DNA from 2 places in the Streptococcus sp. IMAU 99161 genome. Region 1 is predicted to be linked to the other one. Evidence: riboswitches for the same ligand, from Rfam matches in the RefSeq annotation. Region 1 holds a riboswitch; the other holds the start of a gene.
What was found. Region 1 has a riboswitch for thiamine pyrophosphate ahead of HA044_RS05845 (ECF transporter S component). Riboswitches for the same ligand answer to the same signal wherever they lie in the genome.

Region 1 (7,198 bases):
ATCAGCCAAATTAGTTGGTTTGATCTTTCCCAATATCAGCAATGTTTTCTATGCGGAGTTGATTGATCACCTAGAACACCAACTCTTCAAGCATGGCTACAAGACCATTATTTGTAATAGTGAGCATGATTCCGAAAAAGAACGGGAATATATTGAGATGTTGGAGGCCAACCAGGTGGATGGTATCATTTCAGGAAGTCACAATCTTGGAATTGAGGATTACAATCGTGTAACGGCTCCGATCATTGCCTTTGACCGTAACCTTTCTCCTGAGATTCCAGTCGTATCCTCAGACAACTATGCTGGAGGGATCCTCGCAGCTGAAACCCTCGTCAAGACCGGGGCTCAAAACATCATCATGATCACAGGAAATGACAATTCCAACTCCCCAACAGGTCTTCGCCATGCCGGTTTTGCTTCAGTCTTGCCAAATGCTTCTATCATCAATGTTTCCAGTGATTTTTCACCCATTCGCAAGGAAATGGAAATCAAACAGATTCTAAGCCAGCAAAAACCCGATGCCATTTTTGCTTCGGATGATTTGACAGCTATTTTGATCATGAAAGTTGCAAAAGAGCTGGAAATTCCAGTTCCTCAACAACTTAAAGTGATTGGTTATGATGGCACCCAGTTCGTCCAAACCTATATTCCAGAGCTTACAACCATCCAACAACCGATCAAAGAGATCGCAGTCTTGACAGTAGACCTCTTGCTTCAAAAAATCGACGGCCAAACCGTTGCAACGACAGGCTATTTCTTGCCGGTTAGTCTTCATTCCGGCAACAGCATCTAATCCCTTGCTATATAGTTCCTTCTCACAATTTTCAAAGGCTGGACACGCGTTTGCCCAGTCTTTTATTTTTCATCGTAAATTTTCAAATTAAGATTGATACAATTTTTAGGAAAATGAGGCTGGGACAAAAGTCCTAGTCTCTTCTTGTTTTTGGAGTGTCGAGCAAGACGCAGTGGTTGAGTGGGCTCTACTAGGCTGATTTCATCAGCTTTTACAGCCCTACACAACTGTGCGGAGGTGGGACGACGAAATCGAATTCTAACGAATGACCGATTTCTGTCCCACTCTCTATTTTGTGTAATGGATCAGTGTTAACCTGCACTTTCTTTTGGAACATATGTCATTCTTTTATTTCATAATCTATGTTTAGATTGAAAATGACAGACAAATTTTTTGAAAATCGTTTGCAAATAAGTTAAGATAGGTGGGTAAGAAAAGAGTAACCGCTTACTTATGAAGGAGGACATTTTATGCCATATAAAACAAGCAATGCAGAAGGACCTGTAGATTTTATTAACACTTATGATTTGGAGCCTATGGCTCAACAAGTCATTCCAAAAGCTGCTTTTGGCTATATCGCTAGCGGAGCAGAAGATACCTTTACATTGCGTGAAAACATCCGAGCTTTTAACCATAAGCTGATTGTCCCTCATACGCTTTGTGATGTGGAAAATCCAAGTACAAAGATTGAATTTGCAGGTGAAAAGCTATCTTCACCCATCATTATGGCTCCAGTTGCAGCTCATAAATTAGCCAATGAACAAGGGGAAGTGGCTACTGCTCGTGGTGTACATGAGTTTGGTTCCCTCTATACTACAAGCTCCTACTCTACAGTTGATCTTCCAGAAATTACGCAAGCCCTTCAAGGGACTCCTCATTGGTTCCAGTTCTACTTTAGTAAAGATGATGGGATTAACCGCCACATTATGGATCGCGTGAAGGCAGAAGGCTATAAAGCGATCGTCTTAACAGCAGATGCGACTGTTGGGGGGAATCGTGAGGTTGATAAACGAAACGGCTTTGTCTTCCCAGTTGGGATGCCAATCGTAGAAGAATACCTACCTGAAGGTGCTGGTAAGTCAATGGACTTTGTCTACAAATCAGCTAAACAACGCCTGTCTCCACGAGATGTAGAATTCATCGCTGAATACTCAGGCTTACCTGTTTACGTTAAAGGTCCTCAATGCCGTGAAGATGTTGAACGTTCTCTTGCTGCAGGTGCATCTGGTATCTGGGTAACCAACCACGGTGGACGTCAAATCGATGGTGGCCCAGCTGCCTTTGACTCACTTCAAGAAGTTGCTGAAGCAGTTGACAAACGTGTACCGATTGTCTTTGACTCTGGTATTCGTCGTGGGCAACATGTCTTTAAAGCCTTGGCTTCAGGAGCAGACTTGGTAGCTATTGGACGCCCCGTTATTTATGGCTTAGCTCTAGGTGGTAGCGTAGGTGTACGCCAAGTCTTTGAACACTTGAATGCAGAATTGAAGACCGTGATGCAACTATCTGGAACTCAGACGATTGACGATGTGAAACACTTCAAACTTCGTCACAATCCATACAATCCAACTTTCCCAGTAGATCCTCGTGATCTGAAATTGTATTAATAAGAAAACAGGAAGTGGGACAGAACGAATATTGACTAAAAATCGTTCCTTGTCCCACTCTCTATTTGTTTTAGAGAGTGCAAACAGGGTGTACACGGAAAATGGTATCATAAACTTTATAAATACATTTTTTAACAAATATCTTGCTAGAGATTTCATTTTCTGTTATACTGATGAGTAAATAATATTATAAAGACATTTGGGGTGCTTTAGGCTGAGATGATACCCATTGAACCTGCTACAGTTAATACTGGCGAAGGGAAATGTGAAAAGGTTTTTTTCGTGTGTCGAAAAGAACTGTCTAATCTTATAAGCAAAACTCTAATTCTTGATTGTAATTGGAGTTTTTTAATTTTTACCAGATAGACTAGATGTAGAGTATTGTGGTACGTCTTTCTTAAATGCCCGACTGTCTTAAAAAGGAGTTTTTATGTTTAAAAAATGGCGTTTAAAAGATGTTATCTTACTTGCTTTCTTGTCTATCTTTTTTGGTGGCGTTTTTGTAGGTTCAGGATATCTATATAATATTTTGACTATTGGCTTAACACCTCTAGGTTTACAGGCTTTTGCCAACGAAATATTATTTGGTCTTTGGTGTATGGCTGCACCTATTACGGCTATTTTCATCCCAAGAATCGGTAGTGCAACTATTGGAGAAGTTTTAGCTGCCCTTGCTGAAGTCCTTTACGGTAGTCAATTCGGTTTAGGAGCTCTATTATCCGGTTTGGTTCAAGGGTTAGGAAGTGAATTCGGCTTTCTTATCACCAAGAATCGTTATGAAAGTTGGCTTTCACTGACCGCTAATAGTATTGGAATTACACTCTTTAGCTTTGTCTATGAATACATTAAATTAGGTTACTATGCCTTTTCTCTTCCTTTCGTACTATCCTTGCTTTTGGTACGTTTTGCATCAGTATTTTTCTTCTGTGCGATTCTAGTTCGGACTACGGTCAAACTTTACCATCAGTTTTCTGCTGGGAGTGAAGTATAGATGGGGGTGGAATTAAAGGGGATTGTCTATCCCTCTTTCACAAAGCCGATTGACTTTACATTTCAATCCCAAGCCTTTACTTTATTGGTTGGAAAAAGCGGTTCGGGTAAATCAACCCTTTTTCAAATTATTGCCCAACTCAGTCCAGTGCCATATAGTGGTCAGATCCTTATCGATGGAATTGACATGAGACAACTTTCTGTAGCTGAACGTGTCCAATTGGTCGGTATCCTATTTCAAAACCCCAACCATCAATTTACCATGGAGACCTTGTTTGAGGAATTGGTCTTTTCCTTAGAAAATATTGCTTATCCAATTCAGGAAATTGAATCTAAAATAGCGGAAGTTGTGGAGAAATGTAGAAGCCAAAAAATTCTCCACCGTCCGATTCACCAATTGTCAGGTGGAGAAAAACAAAAAGCGGCCCTAGCAGTACTCTTTGCCATGAATCCTAGTGTCTATCTTTTAGACGAACCCTTTGCATCAATTGATCGTAAAAGTCGGCTTGAGATACTAGGGATTTTGAAGGAACTGGTTGAAGCAGGTAAGACGATTATCCTCTGTGATCATGATTTGTCTGACTACGAAGCCTATATCGACCATATGGTTGAACTAAGAAATGACGAAGTCAAAAAAATATTCAAAATCCCTTCCTCTGAAACTAGAGAAGTTTTTTCAAAGGAAGTCGGCAATTGTCAGGATCTTTTCCATCTGAAACAAATGACCTGTATCCTAAATGATTCTCCTCTCTTTTCCATTACTGATTTTACATTTTATGAAGGGGTTTCCTGTATCCTAGGGGATAATGGTGTTGGGAAATCAACCCTCTTTCGTTCCATTCTCCAATTTCAGAAGTATAAAGGGAAGATTCGTTGGAAGAATAGGCTATTAAAAAAGAAAAAAAGTCTATATGATGATATAACATATGTGGTACAAGAGGCGGATAAGCAGTTTATCAGAGCCAGTCTCAAGAAAGAACTTCAGTTAGATGACCTAGATAATGAGAACGACAAAAGAGTCAAGGAAGTCCTGCAATTGTTTGATTTGGAGAATTCCTTAGATAAGAGTCCCTATCAGTTAAGTGGAGGACAACAAAAGATGGTTCAATTATTAACGATCATGACAAATCAAGCCACTGTTGTCTTATTAGATGAACCGTTTGCAGGTTTAGATGATAGGGCTTGCGATTATGTTTGTAGGTGGATAAGGGAGGAGTGTCAAAAAGGACGTAGCTTTTTAATTATTTCCCATCGTTTAGATCCGCTTGTGTCACTAGTTGATTACTGGATTGAAATGACATCTACAGGGTTAAAATATCTTAAAGAAGTTTCTATCACAAGGCCACTAAGATCTCGTGGTATAGAAGATAAAACGGAGGTGAGATAGAATGGTTAAAGTCCCCACTCAAACTCCGGTAACAATCCTCTTTTTACTACTTTTATCCTTGGAAACCTCCTTTGTTCCATCGGTTCCTCTCAATCTATCGGTTGCCTTCTTTTGCATCGTCTATATGTGCTTTTATCGCAAGTTTCATATGATGATTTGGATGGTTTTCTTGGCTATCCTACCAGGCTTTGCCAATTACTGGGCAGTTCATTTACATGGAGATGTTTCCCAAGCAGTTTTACTTGGAACCAGGGGTTTTGTGACAGTTTGTATAGGGATTGTATTTATCTCAAGCATCTCACTAAAAGAGTTACTCTTGTATTTGGCACAAATGGGATTGTCACGGTCTTGGGCCTATGCCTTGTTAGTGGTTTTCAATGCTTTTCCGCTGATTCAGAAAGAAATTAAATCCATAAAGGAGGCCTGTTTGTTACGAGGGCAAAAATTGCATTTTTGGTCCCCTTTGATTTATAGCAAGGTCTTGATTAGCGTCTTTAGATGGCGACATCTATACTTAAGAGCCTTATCAGCACATGGCTATGATGAAGATGCCATGATAGAAAAGTCCTATCGGAACTTTTATATTCCCAGACAGACAAAAATCATCTACCTACTTATCTATTTAACCCTTCAAATCAGTCTGTTTTTATAAAGGAGTTATTATGGAATTTACAGATATTGCTATGGAATTATCCAGGGAGGCCTGGCAGGCTTCCTTTCAGCACCCTTTTATTTTACAGTTACAAAAGGGAAATTTAGATCCTTCCATTTTTCGCTATTACTTGATTCAGGATGCCTACTACTTAAATGCCTTTTCAAAAGCCTATGATCACTTAGCTGAAAAAACTTCAAAACAAGAAATGAAGAGACTTTTGAAACAAAATGCTCAGAGCTTAGTCGAAGGTGAGTTATTTATCCGTCAACAGTTTTTCAAGGAGCTGGGGATTGATGACAAGGAAATGGCAGAGCAGCCGATTGCTCCAACCTGCTACCATTATATTTCGCATATTTATCGTCAATTTGAAGAAGAGAACGTAGCCATTGCTTTTGCGAGCTTGCTCCCGTGCCCATGGTTGTACCATGACCTAGGTAAGGCACTTAATCTTCATCCTTCACCAGAAGTCCTTTATCAGAAGTGGATTGAAACTTACATTACAGATGAACTCGAACAGCAAATAAAAGAAGAGACGGAACTAGTCAATCAACTCTACAGTGAAAGTGACGAGCTAGACAAGAAAAAAATGCTCGAAGCCTTCCGAATTAGCGTTTATATGGAAGCACAGTTTTGGGAAATGGCCTACCAGCATCAAACATGGAAGAGCACTTTACAGGCTTTAGAAAAAGGAGATTAATGAAAAATGAAAACCAACCAATTACAAATTCATAAATTAACCGTTTTATCCATGATGATTGCCCTCGATGTGGTTCTGACACCTATCTTCCGTGTCGAAGGAATGGCACCTATGTCTAGTGTTGTGAATATTTTAGCAGGAACCATAATGGGACCAGTCTATGCTTTAGTCATGGCAACTGAGACTGCTTTTATCCGTATGACAACACAAGGAATTCCTCCTTTGGCCCTAACAGGAGCTACCTTTGGAGCTCTACTAGCCGGACTCTTTTACAAATATGGTAGAAAATTCTACTTTTCTGCCTTAGGAGAAATCATCGGTACAGGAATCATCGGCTCTATTGTCTCTTATCCTGTTATGGTATTTTTCACAGGCTCAGCTGCAAAACTCAGTTGGTTTATTTACACACCACGATTTATCGGAGCTACCTTGATCGGGACAGCCATAGCTTTTGTATCATTTCGATTTTTAATTACCCAGAAATTCTTTAAAAAGGTACAAAGCTATTTCTTTGAAGAAAGGATTAACTGATGTATACCTTTCAAAATCCCTTTCCTCTATCTGAAAGTCATTTAATCCATTGTATCACTAACGAAATTTCCTGTGAGATGGTCGCTAATGCAATTTTGGCTCTGGGCTCTAAGCCAGTAATGGCAGATGACTCCAGAGAGGTCCTTGATTTTACCAAGCAAAGTGCAGCTATCTTATTGAATTTAGGGCATTTGTCAGCTGACAAAGAACAAGCGATTCTTAAGGTAGCATCCTTTGCAGCTAAATCCTCGCTACCTATGGTTTTAGATGTGGTTGGCGTCTCTGCCTCTCCTATCCGCAAGACCTTAGCAATGGATATTTTGACATATTCTCCAACCATTATTAAGGGAAATATGTCTGAAATTCGAAGCCTAGTGGGTTTGAAGCACCATGGAGTTGGAGTGGACGCCAGCCAGAAAGATCAAGAAACAGCAGATTTAGTGGGGGTCCTGAAAGACTGGTGTCAAGGCTATCCAACAAGTACATTCTTAGTTACCGGTCCTAAAGATCTCATCGTTTCACCTAATCAAGTTGCCAT
Region 2 (7,198 bases), on a different contig from region 1:
CCCCCTCGTGTCAAGGCTTCTTCTATCAACTATGACGAAACGGAAATTCAACCAGGAGATGAGACACCAAATCACTTCTCCTACACATCACGTGATGAAGATTATCTAAAAGATCAAGTGCCGTGTTGGTTGACCTATACGAATGGTCATAGCCATGAAATTATTCAAAATAATCTTTACCGTGCGCCGATGTTTACAGGGGTTGTAAAGGGAGTAGGTCCTCGCTATTGCCCATCTATTGAAGACAAGATTGTGCGTTTTGCGGACAAAGAACGTCACCAACTCTTCCTTGAGCCGGAAGGTCGAGATACTGAAGAAGTTTACGTTCAAGGCTTGTCAACGAGTCTTCCTGAGGATGTACAACGTGACTTGGTGCATTCCATCAAAGGCTTGGAAAATGCTGAGATGATGCGTACTGGTTATGCTATCGAGTACGACATGGTCTTGCCTCATCAGTTACGCGCAACACTTGAAACCAAGAAAATCTCAGGACTTTTCACAGCTGGTCAGACAAACGGTACGTCAGGTTACGAGGAAGCTGCTGGTCAGGGAATTATTGCTGGAATCAATGCGGCTTTGAAAATTCAAGGGAAACCTGAGTTGATTTTGAAGCGAAGTGACGGCTATATCGGGGTCATGATTGATGACTTGGTAACCAAGGGGACAATTGAACCTTACCGTCTCTTGACTAGTCGTGCCGAATACCGCCTCATCCTCCGTCATGATAATGCGGATATGCGCTTGACAGAGATGGGACGTGAGATTGGCCTTGTGGACGATGAACGCTGGACGCGCTTTGAAATCAAGAAAAATCAATTTGAAAATGAAATGAAGCGCTTGGACAGCATTAAGCTAAAACCTGTAAAGAAAACAAATGAAAAAGTTGCTGCAATGGGCTTCAAGCCATTGACAGATGCAGTGACAGCTAAGGAGTTCCTTCGTCGCCCAGAAGTGACTTACCAAGATGTGGTGGCTTTCATCGGGCCTGCTGCAGAAGATTTGGATGACAAGATTATCGAACTGATTGAAACAGAAATCAAGTACGAAGGCTACATTTCAAAAGCCATGGATCAGGTTGTTAAGATGAAACGCATGGAAGAAAAACGCATTCCAGCCAACATCGATTGGGATGATATTGACTCGATTGCGACTGAAGCGCGCCAGAAGTTTAAGCTCATCAATCCAGAAACAATTGGTCAGGCAAGTCGGATCTCAGGTGTCAATCCAGCAGATATCTCCATTCTTATGGTGTATCTAGAAGGTAAAAATCGAAGTATTTCTAAAAACAAGGAAAATCAGTAAGTGGGAGCGGGACGGAACAATTGTAGAGGAACAGTTGCTCTGTTCCGCTTTTAATGATCGTGTTTGTTATTTTATTGACATTGTTGTCAACGAAGTATACAGCTGTGTGAAGGAGTACATCATTATTTTTGCTGGTTTATCTTGCTAGAAATAGAGAGAAACCTCGCATTTTAGGGCTATTTGTGGTATAATTTCGAGAAGAGGTTTATGATGAAAAAAATTCGCTTATCCTTCATCCATTATGTCTTAATTGGCTGTATCTCGTTTGCAATTTTAGCAATCTTTTTAAGAATTTTCGGTAAAGGGTATGTTACTCTAGCCGCTATTTTTCTGGTTATCACCGGCTTAATTGCTCTCTTTGAATACCAGTTACAGATTTCAGAGTTGGATGAATTAGAACAAATACAATACGTGAACCATCAGGCAGAAAGTGGGCTAGCTTCTCTCCTTGACAAAATGCCAGTTGGAGTCATCAAGATGAATGCTGAATCAAATGAAGTGGAGTGGTTTAATCCTTATGCTGAATTGATTTTTTCAACAGATGATGGCGATTTTGACGTTGATTTATTAAAAAAACTCCTCAATAGCTTGTTTGAGGATAAAGGCCATTATGTTACTGTTGCGGATAAAAAATATTCTGTTTATTTTGACCAAACAGCAAGTGTTGTTTATTTTTTTGATGTTTCCAGTGAATACGAGGCGACTGTGGGTCTGGTGACAACGCGTCCTGTAATCGGTATTATCTCTGTTGATAATTACGATGATTTGGAAGATGTTATTTCAGACTCTGATATTAGCCATATTAATACTTTTATCGCTAATTTCGTTGAGGAGTTTACAGCTCAATATCATATGTTTTATAGACGTGTAGGAATGGATCGTTTCTATTTGTTTACAGATTACACGGTTTTAGAGCAATTGATGGAGTCTAAATTCTCTGTTATTGATCAGTTTCGTGAAGATGCTCAGAAAAGAGAACTCCCCATTACTTTGAGTATGGGATTCTCTTATGGAGATGGTGGACATGATCAAATAGGGAAAATCGCCCTTCTAAATTTGAACTTGGCTGAAGTTCGAGGTGGGGACCAGGCTGTTGTCAAGGAAAATGATGAACAAAAAAACCCAATTTTCTTTGGGGGTGGAACTGCTTCAGCTGTGAAACGGACCCGAACTCGGACACGCGCCATGATGACAGCTATTTCGGATAAGATCAAATCAGTTGATCAAGTCTTTATAGTTGGACATAAAAATCTCGATATGGATGCCTTGGGTGCATCTGTGGGGATGCAATTTTTCTCAAGTAATATTTTGAAGCCTTCTTATGTGGTCTATGATCCAAGTGCTATGGCTAGTGATATTTCAAGGGCCATTACGAAATTAGAAGATGAGCAGGTCACGAAGCTTCTTACCGTAGAAGATGCCATGCGTATGGTAACGGATCGGTCTTTACTGATTATGGTGGATCATTCGAAAACGGCGTTGACCTTATCAAAGGATTTTTATAAAGAGTTTCAACAGATTATTGTGATTGACCATCATCGTCGAGATGATGATTTCCCAGAAAATGTCTTGATCACCTATATTGAGAGTGGTGCAAGTAGTGCAAGTGAATTGGTGAGTGAGCTTATTCAGTTCCAGAAATCTAAGAAAAATCGGTTAACCAAGATTCAAGCTAGTGTCTTGATGGCTGGAATTATGCTAGATACAAAGAACTTCTCTGCTCGTGTAACAAGTCGGACCTTTGATGTCGCTAGTTATCTTCGCTCAAGAGGTAGTGATAGTGTAGCCATTCAAGAAATCTCTGCGATTCAGTTTGATGAATACCGTGAGGTCAATGAGCTGATTCTGACTGGTGAGAAGGTCTTTCCACATATCATTGTGGCCTGCGCCCACTCTACCAAGCCCTATGATTCGGTAACGATTAGTAAGGCGGCAGATAGCATGCTAGCTATGTCAGAGATAGAAGCCTCATTTGTGATTGCTCATAATCAAAATGGAACGATCTCCATTTCAGCTCGAAGTCGGAGCAAGATCAATGTCCAACGAATTATGGAACAACTAGGCGGAGGAGGGCATTTCAACTCTGCCGCTTCTCAAATTGAAGGACAAGACTTGGCTTGTGTCCATCAGCGGCTGATTGAAATCATTGAAAATGAGGTTACGATTGAAAAGGAGAATGTAGAATGAAAGTAATTTTTTTAGCGGATGTCAAAGGTAAAGGTAAAAAAGGTGAAATCAAAGAAGTGCCTACGGGGTATGCTCAAAATTTTTTGATCAAGAAGAACCTAGCAAAAGAAGCCAACGCCCAAGCAATTGGGGAACTTCGTGGAAAGCAAAAGTCCGAAGAAAAAGCGCATGCTGAATTAGTAGCAGAGGCGCAAAGTATTAAGGCAAAATTAGAGAACGAAGCAACTGTTGTTCAGTTTACGGAAAAGATTGGACCAGATGGTCGAACATTTGGATCCATTACCAATAAAAAGATTGCAGAAGAGCTTGAGAAACAATTTGGCATTAAAATTGATAAACGTCATATCCAAGTTGCTTCTCCAATCCGATCAACTGGTTTAATTGATGTTCCTGTAAAAATCTACCAAGATATTACAGCTATCATAAATATTCGTGTTAACGAAGGGTAAACACGATCGTTAGAAAGGGTTTTTATGGCTGAGATAGAGGAATTAAGAACACAACCTCAGGATATTCAGGCTGAACAATCTGTGTTGGGTGCTATCTTTATTGATGAGGGAAAATTGATCTTTGTTCGTGAATATATCGAGCCTAGGGATTTCTTTAAGTATTCGCACCGTTTGATTTTTAAAGCCATGATTGACCTGGCTGACCGTGGAGATGCGATTGATGCAACGACTGTCCGAAATATTTTAGATAGCCAAGGAGATCTGCAAAATATAGGTGGGCTCTCTTATTTGGTAGAAGTGATTAATTCGGTACCAACGTCGGCTAATGCAGAGTATTATGCAAAAATTGTAGCTGAAAAAGCCGTCCTGCGTCGTTTAATCTCCCGCTTGACAGAGAGTATCAATCAAGCGTATGATGGGGCAAATCCTTCAGATGAGATCATTGCAGGTGCTGAAAAATCCTTGCTGGATGTCAGCGAAAATGCCAATCGCAGTGGGTTTAGAAATATTCGAGATGTCTTGAACACCAACTTTGGAAGCTTGGAAGCACGTTCTCTTCAAACGACTGATATCACTGGGATTGCGACAGGTTATCGTGATTTGGATCATATGACAACGGGTCTCCATGAAGAGGAATTAATCATTGTGGCGGCTCGGCCAGCAGTCGGGAAAACGGCCTTCGCCTTGAATATTGCTCAGAATATCGGAACTAAATTGGACAAAACAGTCGCTATATTTTCACTCGAAATGGGTGCTGAAAGTTTGGTTGACCGGATGTTAGCGGCAGAAGGTTTGATTGAGTCCCATTCGATTCGGACAGGTCAGTTGACAGATGAAGAATGGCGAAAATATGCGATCGCCCAGGGGAACTTGGCCAATGCAAGTATTTACATTGATGATACTCCAGGGATTCGGATTACTGAAATTCGATCCAGATCTAGAAAGTTAGCGCAAGAAACTGGAAACTTGGGGCTTATTCTCATTGACTATCTTCAGCTGATTACAGGGACTGGAAGAGAAAATCGTCAACAAGAAGTTTCCGAGATTTCTCGTCAATTAAAGATTTTGGCTAAGGAATTGAAGGTTCCTGTTATTGCATTGAGCCAGCTTTCTCGTGGTGTGGAGCAACGTCAAGACAAGCGACCTGTTCTTTCAGACATTCGTGAATCAGGATCAATCGAGCAGGATGCAGATATTGTAGCCTTCTTGTATCGTGACGATTATTATGATCGTTCTGGAGACGAGAAAGAAGAAGGGATGCCCAACAACACGGTAGAGGTTATTATCGAGAAGAACCGTTCAGGTGCGCGTGGGACAGTAGAATTAATTTTCCAAAAGGAATACAATAAATTCTCAAGCATTTCAAAGAGAGAGGAGCAATAAGATGAGTGATGCATTTACAGATGTTGCTAAAATGAAAAAAATCAAAGAAGAAATCAAGGCTCATGAAGGGCAAGTTGTCGAAATGACGCTTGAAAATGGACGGAAACGTCAAAAAAATAAATTTGGACGCTTGATTGAGGTCTATCCGTCCTTGTTTATCATTGAGTATACAAATGATAATAGCCTACCAGGTGAACCGGCAAATACTTATGTTGAGTCATACACCTATTCAGATATTTTAACAGAAAAGAATTTGATTCGTTATTTGGATTAATGCAACAGAGTTCTTGCAATTTAGATTAAAATCAGTTATTATAATAAATATATATGGGAGTCTGTGTACAGTCTGAGAGGAAGTGTAAGCTTCGACCGCACCTGATCTGGGTAATGCCAGCGTAGGGAATACAGAAAGTATGTTTCTTTATGTGTGACTTTGTGCAATCCGTCTCCTAGTTTGGAGGCGTTTTTTATTTGAAAAGAAAGGAGGGTTATATGTCCTTTGCAAAAAGATATTCAAAGCAGTTGATTGGGGTATCTGGCTTTGTTGGCTTAATTGTTTTTTGGCAAGTCGCAGGTTTTTTAACGATCTTGCCAAAATTCGTATTGCCAACCCCTCTTGAAATTGTGGCAGCTTTTGTTCGAGACCGTGCTCTACTGCTTCATCATAGCCTGTCTACCCTTCAAGTTGCCTTAATCGGGCTTGTATTGGGGATTGTGCTGGCTGCTATCTTGGCAATTCTGATGGATAGTTTTGGATGGTTGAATGATCTGCTCTATCCTTTTATGGTGGTCATTCAGACCATACCAACGATTGCTCTAGCTCCGATTCTGGTTCTTTGGTTCGGTTACGGTGTATTTCCAAAACTCGTCTTGATCATTATTACAGTGGTGTTTCCCATTGTTGTGAGTCTCCTAGACGGATTTCGACATTGTGATCAAGATATTTTGCGCCTATTTCAGATTATGCAAGCCAATCGATTCCAAACCTTATTTCACTACAAGATTCCCGCAACACTCCCATACTTTTTTGCAGGTTTACGGGTGAGTGTTTCCTATGCTTTTATCAGTACAGTTGTGTCAGAATGGCTAGGGGGCTTTGATGGATTAGGAGTCTATATGATTCAATCGAAGAAGTTGTTTCAGTACGATACAATGTTTGCGATTATAGTGTTAATTTCTGCGATTAGCTTATTGGGTATGTTCCTTGTTGATCGACTAGAAAGGAGAATTCTAAAATGGAAATAGAATTGACAAAGATGTAAATGTTGTAAAAATAGATTGACAATAATGTAAACGAGGTGTTCTCTATGAAAAAGTATATAAGTATTGTATTCACACTTTTATTTAGTGTATTTGTTTTATCTGCTTGTCAAAAATCTGTCAAAGATTCGTCAAGTGGGTTGAAAAAGATTGATTTTATCCTTGACTGGACTCCCAATACCAACCATACAGGGCTTTATGTTGCAAAAGAAAAAGGTTACTTTAAAGAAGCGGGCTTGGATGTTGACTTAAAACTTCCACCTGAAGACAGTAGTTCAGATCTCATTATTAATGGGAAAGCGCCGTTTGGTATTTATTTCCAAGATTCTATGGCTAAGAAGTTAGATAAAGGAGCTGGGATTACAGCTGTTGCGGCTATCGTTGAGCATAATACATCAGGAATTATTTCACGAAAAGATGCAGCTATTAATAGTCCAAAAGATTTAGCTGGAAAGCGTTATGGGACTTGGAATGATCCTATTGAATTGGGAATGATCAAATCCTTGATGAAAAAGGAAGGAGCTTCGTTTGATCAAGTCAAGTTAGTACCAAATAGTGACTCCAATTCGATCACTCCAATCGAAAACAATGCCTTTGACGCTGCTTGGATTTATCAT

Region 2: another riboswitch for thiamine pyrophosphate. It lies ahead of HA044_RS01175 (ABC transporter permease); the one in region 1 lies ahead of HA044_RS05845 (ECF transporter S component).

Annotation. Positions count from the first base shown of each region.
Region 1 is NZ_JAAPAW010000011.1:41,705-48,902, reverse strand. It holds gene HA044_RS05855 (LacI family DNA-binding transcriptional regulator) at 1-793, shown strand, start outside; gene lctO (L-lactate oxidase) at 1,264-2,400, shown strand; TPP riboswitch at 2,591-2,679, shown strand; gene HA044_RS05845 (ECF transporter S component) at 2,831-3,391, shown strand; gene HA044_RS05840 (ATP-binding cassette domain-containing protein) at 3,392-4,777, shown strand; gene HA044_RS05835 (energy-coupling factor transporter transmembrane component T) at 4,779-5,429, shown strand; gene tenA (thiaminase II) at 5,440-6,129, shown strand; gene thiW (energy coupling factor transporter S component ThiW) at 6,136-6,660, shown strand; gene HA044_RS05820 (hydroxyethylthiazole kinase) at 6,660-7,198, shown strand, end outside.
Region 2 is NZ_JAAPAW010000003.1:130,652-137,849, reverse strand. It holds gene mnmG (tRNA uridine-5-carboxymethylaminomethyl(34) synthesis enzyme MnmG) at 1-1,302, shown strand, start outside; gene HA044_RS01195 (DHH family phosphoesterase) at 1,510-3,489, shown strand; gene rplI (50S ribosomal protein L9) at 3,486-3,938, shown strand; gene dnaB (replicative DNA helicase) at 3,963-5,321, shown strand; gene HA044_RS01180 (Veg family protein) at 5,323-5,595, shown strand; TPP riboswitch at 5,639-5,740, shown strand; gene HA044_RS01175 (ABC transporter permease) at 5,814-6,566, shown strand; gene HA044_RS01170 (ABC transporter substrate-binding protein) at 6,629-7,198, shown strand, end outside.